One region of the Sabulicella flocculans genome, then DNA from elsewhere that is predicted to be linked to it. Evidence: predicted binding sites of a transcription regulator. Region 1 holds the regulator's gene; the other holds the start of a gene.
The links. The regulator HrcA, encoded in region 1, represses chaperone genes, less so after heat shock. The targets are predictions, from matches to a motif close to GTTNGCACTCNCNNNNNGNGAGTGCNAAC.

Region 1 (4,202 bases):
GCCTGATGGGCATCGCGGTGCTCAACGGCGTGGTGCTCATCTCCTACATCAACCGCCTGATCGCGGAGGAGGGGCTGGACCTGTCGCGCGCGGTGCGCGAGGGGGCGAAGCGCCGCATGACGCCGGTGACGCTCACCGCCTCCATCGCCGCGCTGGCGCTGGTGCCCTTCCTGTTCGCCACCGGCCCGGGCAGCGAGATCCAGCGCCCGCTGGCGGTGGTGGTGATCGGCGGGCTGGTGACGGCGACGGTGCTGACGCTGGTGCTGCTGCCCATCCTGTACGAGCGCTTCGCCCTGCCGCGCGCGCGGCAGCCGGCGAAGGCGAAGGCCAAGGTGGCGGCGGCCCTGCTGCTGGGCCTCGGTCTGGGGCTGGCGCAGCCGGCGCAGGCCCAGCTCTCGGCCCATGTGGACGCGGCGATGGCGCTGGACGCCGGGGCGCGCGCCATCGCCGCCCAGCGCGAGGCGGCGGCGGCGCGCTCGGCCACCGTGCGCTCGGTCACGCCGCTGCCGCCGGCCGTCTCGGGCTCCGCGCGCTCCGACCTGCGCGGCCCGCGCGAGCTGCGGGAGTTCGATGCCGAGCTGGCGCTGCCGCTCTGGCTGCCCGGCCAGCGCAGCGCCCTGTCCGGCACGGTGGCCGCCAACGTGGAGGAGCGCGAGCGCGCCCTGGCGCTGCGGCGGCTGGAGGTGGCCGGCGCCCTGCGCGACGCCTGGTGGAACGCCGCCGAGGCGCAGCGCCTGGTGCAGCTGGCGCGCGAGCGCCTGTCCTCCGCCCGCGCCTTGTCGAACGACGTCGGCCGACGTGCCCAGCTGGGCGACATCGCCCCCTCCGAAGGGCTGCTGGGCCGCAACGAGGTGCTGGCGGCCGAGCTGGCCCTGGCGCAGGCGCAGGCCGAGGCGGCGCAGGCGCGCGCCATCTACCGCGCCGTCACCGGCGGGCTGGAGCCCAACCTGCCGCCGGAGCGCCCGCAGCCCCGCGCCGCGCTGCACCCCGCGCTGGCCGCCGGGCAGGCGGCGGTGGCGGCGGCCGAGGCGCGCTCGCGCTACGTCGCGGCCACCCCGCGCGACAACCCGGAGGTCGGGCTGTTCACCCGGCACGAGAACGGGCTGGTGGCCAGCGACAGCACCTCCATCGGCGTGCGGCTGCGCCTGCCGCTGGCCACCGAGGGGCGCAACGCCCCCCGCCGCGCCGACGCCCAGGCCGAGCTGACCCGCGCCGCCGCCGAGCTGGCCCAGGCGCGGCGCCTGGTGGAAAGCGGGGTGGAGCGCGCCCTGCTGGCCCTAAACGCCGCCGAGGCCGCGCTGCGCATCGCCCGCCAGCGCCTGTCCGTGGCGCAGGAGCAGGAGCGCATCGCGCTGACCGCCTTCCGCGGCGGCGAGATCCTCACCTTCGACCTGTTCCGGGTGCGGCAGTTGCGGCTGGAGGCGGCGAACGACGCCGGGCGCGCCGAGGTGGAGGTGAACCGCGCGCGCTCGCGCGTGAACCAGGCGGGCGGCGTCATCCCGTGACGCGCCGCATCGCGCTGGTGTTTCCCGCCACCAACACCACCACGCCGGCGGAATGCGACGCGCTGGCGCCGCCGGGCGTGGCCAACATCCACGCCCGCATCGCCAACCCCGACCAGGCGGTGCGATCGGACGCCGACACGCTGGCGGTGCGCCGGGCCATGCTGGACGGGCTGATGGCCGCCGTGGAGGAAGCCGCCGCCCAGCGTCCGGACGCGCTGCTGCTGGGCGTGATGGTGGAGAACTTCGCCGGCCCCGAGGCGCCGGCCCTGCTGGCGCGGGTGCGCGCGGCGGCCGGCTGCCCGGTGACGGACTACACCACGGCCATCCTGGCCGAGCTGCCGCCGCGCAGCCGCATCGGCCTGCTGACGCCCTTCATGCCGGTGGGCGACGCCGCCGCTCGCCGCCTGTTCGAGGAGGCCGGGCACCAGGTGGTGCGGCTGCAAGGGCTGCGCGCCCCCTCGCCCGCCGCCATCGCCGCCATCGGCGAGGACCGGCTGCGCGCGGCGCTGGACGCGCTGGACGCGCCGGACGTCACGCACCTGGTGCAGGTGGGCACCAACCTGCGCTTCGCCGCGCTGGCGGCGGCGGAGCAGGCCCGGCGCGGCAAGCCGGTGCTGGCCTCCAACCCCGTGCTCTACCGCCACGCCCTGAACGCCCTGACCTGAACGCCCTGACCTGCGCGCCTTGACCTGGGGGCCGGGAAAACCAAGACTCCGGGGTGGATGAACACGCCGCCCCGCCCGCCGGGCCTGCTGCCCGCCCCCAGCCTCGCCAGCGCCCTCGACCCCCGCGCGACCGCCGTGCTGCGCGAACTGGTGGAGGTCTATGTCCAGACCGGCGAGCCCGTGGGCTCGCGCACGCTGTCGCGCCGGCTGCCGCTGAACCTTTCCCCCGCCTCCATCCGCAACGTGATGGCCGACCTGGAGGAGGCGGGGCTGCTCTACGCGCCGCACACCTCCGCCGGCCGCCTGCCCACCCAGCAAGGCCTGCGCCTGTTCGTGGACGGGCTGCTGGAATTCGGCGACCTGAGCGCGGAGGAGCGCGAGCGCATCGCCGCCCGCTGCGCCGCCCATGGCCGCTCCCTGCAGGAGACGATGGCCGAGGCGGGGCAGATGCTGTCCGGCCTCGCGGGTGCGGCCGGGCTGGTGGTCGCGCCTAAGGGCGAGGCGGCGCTGCGCCACATCGAGTTCGTCCCCCTCGGCCCCGGCCGCGCCCTGGTGGTGCTGGTGAGCGAGGATGGCCGGGTGGAGAACCGCGTCATCGAGGTGCCACCGGGCCTGCCGCCCGCCGCCCTGGTGCAGGCCGGCAACTACCTCAACGCCCGGCTGGCCGGCCGCACCCTGGAGGAGACGCGCGAGACGGTGGGCGAGGAGATCGCCGCCAACCGAACCGCGCTGGACGCGCTGACGCACCAGGTGATCGAGGCCGGGCTGGCCACCTGGGCCGGCGGCTCCGCCGGCAGCCTGATCCTGCGCGGGCAGGCGCGGCTGCTGGAGAACGTGGAGAACCTGGCCCGCGTGCAGGAGATCTCCGCCCTGTTCGAGCGGCTGGAGGCGCAGGAGACCACCCTGAAGCTGCTGGAGCTGGCCCAGCGCGGTGAGGGGGTGCAGATCTTCATCGGTGCCGAATCCGGCCTGTTCAACTCCGCCGGGCTGTCGGTGGTGGTGGCGCCGTTCCGGAACGCGCAGGAGCGCATCGTCGGAGCGATCGGCGTCATCGGGCCCTCGCGCATCAACTACGGGCGTGTCATCCCCGTGGTGGACTACACGGCCCGCGTGCTGGGGCGGTTGCTGGGTTGATGCGCGCGCCGGCGGCCATTACCTGGGCGGCATGAGCGAACAGCAGCCCGAGAAGCCCGAAGCCCTGAACGACGCCGTGGCCCCCGAGGCCCAGCCCGACCCCGCGCCGGAGGACCGCGCCGCCGCCCTGGAGGCCAAGGTGGCCGAGCTGGAATCCGCCCTGCTCTACGCCCGCGCCGAGACGGCCAACGCCGTGCGCCGCGGCAAGGAGGAGGCGGAGAAGGCGCGCCTTTTCGCCGTGCAGAAATTCGCCGCCGACGTGGTGGAGGCCGCCGAGAACCTGCGCCGCGGCCTGGACGCCCTGCCCCCGCCCGCCGAGGACGAGCCCGAGCTGGTGGCCAAGCTGCGCGGCGGCTTCGAGGGGGTGGAGCGCTTCTTCCTCCAGCGCCTGGAGGCCAACGGCATCCAGCGCAAGCCCGCCCAGGGCGAGGCCTTCGACCCCGCGCTGCACCAGGCGATGAGCGAGGCCCCGGCGCCGGAGGGCGTGGCGCCCGGCACCGTGCTGCAGGCCTGGAGCCACGCCTGGACGCTGAACGGCCGCCTGCTGAAGCCGGCCATGGTGGTGGTGGCCGCCAAGGGGTGATCCGCCCGGTCACCGACGCCGACATCCCCGCCCTGGCGGCGCTGAACGACGCCGAGGCGGAGCACGTCAACGCCCTGGGCGAGTCCGGGCTGCGCGCCCTGCTGGGCGCCGCCTGGCTGGCGCTGCGGGCGGAGGGCGCGCTGCTGGTGGCCCTGCGCGGCGACACCCCGAGCCAGGGGCCCAACCACGCCTGGTTCCAGGCGCGCCTGCCCGCCTTCGCCTACGTGGACCGCGTGGTGGTGGCCCCCGCCGCCCGCGGCCGCGGCCTGGCGCGGGCGCTGTACGCGGAGGTGGAGGCGCGCGCCCGCGCGGCGG
Region 2 (4,202 bases), on a different contig from region 1:
GCGGGAAGCCCTGCGCCCGGGCCGGCGCGGCGAGCAGGGGCAGGGCGGCGAGGGCGCGGCGGCGCATGGCGGGGGTTTCCTCCGGCTCGCGGGGTCTGCGGCCCCGGCCGGGGGCGCGATAGCACCGCGGCGGCGCGCGGTCAGCCCCCGCCGCCGGCCGGGCGCACATGAAAAAGGGGCGGCCGTCGCCGGCCGCCCCCTGGTTCCTGAACCCGTGGGGATCAGAAGTCCATGTCGCCCATGCCGCCGCCCGGCGGGCCGCCGGCGGGGGCCTTCTTCTCCGGACGCTCGGCCACCATCGCCTCGGTGGTGATCAGCAGGGCGGCCACGGAGGCGGCGTCCTGCAGGGCCGTGCGCACGACCTTGGTCGGGTCGATGATGCCGGCGCCCACCAGGTCCTTGTACTCGTCCTTCTGGGCGTCGTAGCCGTAGGTGTACTCGCTGTTGCGCAGCACCTCGCCGGCCACCACGGCGCCGTCCTTGCCGGCGTTCGCGGCGATCTGCTTCACCGGCGCCTGGATGGCGCGGCGGACGATCTCGATGCCGACCTCCTCGTCGCGGTTCTCGCCCTTGACGGAGGCGAGGTTCTGCGAGGCGCGCAGCAGGGCGATGCCGCCGCCGGGCACGATGCCTTCCTGCACCGCGGCGCGGGTGGCGTGCAGCGCGTCGTCCACGCGGTCCTTGCGCTCCTTCACCTCGACCTCGGTCGAGCCGCCGACGCGGATCACCGCCACGCCGCCGGCCAGCTTCGCCAGGCGCTCCTGCAGCTTCTCGCGGTCGTAGTCCGAGGTGGTCTCCTCGATCTGCGCCTTGATCTGCTCGCAGCGGCCCTGGATCTCCGACTTCTCGCCGGCGCCGTCGACGATCGTGGTGTTCTCCTTCTCGATGCGGATGGTCTTGGCCTTGCCCAGCATCTGGAGGGTCACGTTCTCGAGCTTGATGCCCAGGTCCTCGGAGATCATCTGGCCACCGGTCAGGATGGCGATGTCCTCCAGCATGGCCTTGCGGCGGTCACCGAAGCCCGGGGCCTTCACGGCGGCGATCTTCAGGCCGCCGCGCAGCTTGTTGACCACCAGCGTGGCCAGGGCCTCGCCCTCCACGTCCTCGGCGATGATGACCAGCGGGCGGCCGGACTGCACCACGGCCTCCAGCAGCGGCAGCATCGGCTGCAGCTGGGACAGCTTCTTCTCGAAGATGAGGATGTAGGGCTGGTCCAGCTCCGCGATCATCTTCTCCGCGTTGGTGATGAAGTACGGGGAGACGTAGCCGCGGTCGAACTGCATGCCCTCGACGACGTCGAGCTCGGTCTGGATGGACTTCGCCTCTTCGACCGTGATCACGCCCTCGTTGCCGACCTTCTCCATCGCCTCGGCGATCATCTTGCCGATCTCGGCCTCGCCGTTGGCGGACAGCGTGCCGACCTGCGCGACCTCGGCGGAGGTGGTGATCTTCTTGGTCTGGCTCTCCAGCTCGGCCACGACGGAGGCGACGGCCTTGTCGATGCCGCGCTTGAGGTCCATCGGGTTCATGCCGGCGGCCACCGCCTTGGCGCCCTCGCGCACGATGGCCTGGGCCAGCACGGTCGCGGTGGTGGTGCCGTCACCGGCCAGGTCGTTGGTCTTCGAGGCCACCTCGCGCACCATCTGCGCGCCCATGTTCTCGAACTTGTCGGCCAGCTCGATCTCCTTGGCGACGGTCACGCCGTCCTTGGTGATCCGCGGCGCGCCGAACGACTTGTCGATCACGACGTTGCGGCCCTTGGGGCCCAGCGTGACCTTCACCGCGTCGGCCAGGATGTCCACGCCGCGCAGCATCTTGTCGCGGGCCGTGGCGCCGAACTTCACGTCCTTGGCAGCCATGTGTGTGCTCTCCGAAATCTGTGTGGGAAGGGGGGGTGGCTCAGGCGGCCTTGGCGGTCACGGAGGAGCCCTCGATGACGCCCATGACGTCGCTCTCCTTCATGATGAGCAGCTCCTCGCCGTCCACCTTCACCTCGGTGCCCGACCACTTGCCGAACAGGATGCGGTCGCCGGCCTTCACGTCGAGCGCGCGGACCTCGCCCTTGTCGTTCACGGTGCCGGAGCCGACGGCGATGACCTCGCCTTCCTGCGGCTTCTCCTTGGCGGTGTCGGGGATGATGATGCCGCCCGCGGTCTTCTCCTCAGCCGTGATGCGGCGGACGAGGACGCGGTCGTGCAAGGGGCGGAACTTCATGGCGGTTCTCTCCTGGCTTGGCTCAGGGTCTCGCTGGATCCACGGCGGGGGTGTGTTGGCACTCCCCGCCGAGGAGTGCCAGCTAGCTAGGAGAAGCCTTCCCGCGAGTCAAGCCGCAAAGCAGCACTCTCACGCTGCGAGTGCCAATGCCTTGAAACAAAACGAAAAATCTGGCGTCCCGCGCAGCGCGCATGGCAGGCTTCGCGTTGCAGCATCGTGACATGAAGGAGGTTCGCGACGTGCTGGACGCCCTGCTTCCCATCATCCGCCAGCCGGATTGGCGGCTGACCACCGCCGAGATCCTGTATCACCTGCCCGACCACCCGCACCTGCTGCAAAGCTTCGTCTGGCAGCGCGACGACCTGGCGCCCAGCTTCCCGCGGCTGACCGATTTCCTGGCCTTCTGGCAGCGGGAGATCCAGGGCCCGCTGCATTCCGTGCGCGTCGCCTCGGCCGCACTGGTCCAGCCGGCCGAGCTGCGCTACGCCAACGGCGTGTTCACCCTGCATTGAGGGCCCGGGCCTTGGCGCCCGGGCGGGGGGCTCAGGCGGCCCGCTGCTCCGGGCGGGGGTGGCGCGCCTCGCGCAGCAGGCGGGCGGCGTCGTGGCCGCGGTCCTGCACCGAGCGCAGCACGTCGGCCAGGGCGGCCAGCGGCGCCGGCACCGGCAGGCCACCCCGCACGTAGCGGCTCATCGTCGGCGGCTGGCAGCCAATCAGGCGGCAGAACTCCGCCTGCGTCATCTGCATGTCCAAAAGGACGGTCTTCAGCTCAATTCCTGTCATTTTCTCAAGATTCATCCGGTTTGATGATTCTTGCCACGTATGTGGCACCCCAAGACCCGGCAATAGCCAGCCCCCACGGCAATTTCCACAACTAATGGTTTAATCAGCAATCAACACATTGGGAATCTTCCGGAGGCCGGTGCCGCCGCCGCCCGCCCGCCCTATGATGCCCGCCATGCCCAGCCTGTCCCGCGTCCTGTCCCTGGACGATTTCGCGCCGCTGTCCCGCCGCCACCTGCCCCGCCCGGTCTTCGGCTACGTGGCCGGGGCGACGGAGCGCAACGCCTCCCTGCACGACAACGCCCGCGCCTTCGCCGAATGGGCCTTCACGCCGCGCGTGCTGGCGGATGTGTCGCGCCGCTCGCAGGCGGTCACGCTGTGGGGGCGCGAATGGGCGGCGCCCTTCGGCATCGCGCCCATGGGCATGGCCGCCCTGGTGGCCTGGCGTGGCGACATCGCGCTGGCCGCCGCGGCGCGGGCGGCCAACATCCCCTACGTGCTGTCCGGCTCCTCGCTCATCAGGATGGAGGAGGTGATCGCCGCCAACCCCGATGCCTGGTTCCAGGCCTACCTGCCCGGCGATTCGCGGCGGGTGGAGGCCTTGGTGGACCGGGTGGCGGCGGCGGGCTTCGGCACGCTCCTCCTCACGGTGGACACCGCCGTGCTGCCCAACCGCGAGAACAACGTCCGCAACGGCTTCTCCACCCCGCTGCGCCCCTCGCTGCGCCTGGCCTGGGACGGCGCCATCCGCCCGCGCTGGCTGCTGGGCACCTGGCTGCGGACGCTCCGCGAACACGGCATGCCGCATTTCGAGAACAGCTTCGCCGAGCGCGGCGCGCCCATCCTGGCCAAGAACGTGCTGCGCGACTTCACCGCGCGCGACCACCTGAACTGGGAGCACCTGGCGCTGATCCGCCGCCGCTGGCCCGGCAAGCTGCTGGTGAAGGGCGTGATGCACCCCGACGACGCCGTGCGCGCGGCGGATGAGGGCGCGGACGGCGTCATCGTCTCCAACCATGGCGGCCGGCAGCTGGACGGCACCGCCAGCCCGCTGCGCGTGCTGCCGCGCGTGGCCGAAGCAGTGGGCGAGCGCGTGGTGGTGATGCTGGATGGCGGCATCCGCCGCGGCACCGACGTGCTGAAGGCCTACGCCCTAGGCGCGCGCTTCACCTTCGTCGGCCGGCCGATGCTGCACGCCGCCGGGG

Region 2: the regulator HrcA is predicted to act here: its motif matches at 2,269-2,297, upstream of groES (co-chaperone GroES).

The regions. Positions count from the first base shown of each region.
Region 1 covers NZ_JBJJBR010000003.1:210,844-215,045, reverse strand. The annotation lists gene ACI6QG_RS05890 (CusA/CzcA family heavy metal efflux RND transporter) at 1-1,505, shown strand, start outside; gene ACI6QG_RS05885 (hypothetical protein) at 1,502-2,170, shown strand; gene hrcA (heat-inducible transcriptional repressor HrcA) at 2,228-3,304, shown strand; gene ACI6QG_RS05875 (nucleotide exchange factor GrpE) at 3,336-3,887, shown strand; gene ACI6QG_RS05870 (GNAT family N-acetyltransferase) at 3,884-4,202, shown strand, end outside.
Region 2 covers NZ_JBJJBR010000013.1:22,826-27,027, forward strand. The annotation lists gene ACI6QG_RS12765 (Bug family tripartite tricarboxylate transporter substrate binding protein) at 1-67, opposite strand, end outside; gene groL (chaperonin GroEL) at 222-1,859, opposite strand; gene groES (co-chaperone GroES) at 1,900-2,214, opposite strand; gene ACI6QG_RS12780 (usg protein) at 2,436-2,726, shown strand; gene ACI6QG_RS12785 (helix-turn-helix domain-containing protein) at 2,758-2,961, opposite strand; gene ACI6QG_RS12790 (alpha-hydroxy acid oxidase) at 3,173-4,202, shown strand, end outside.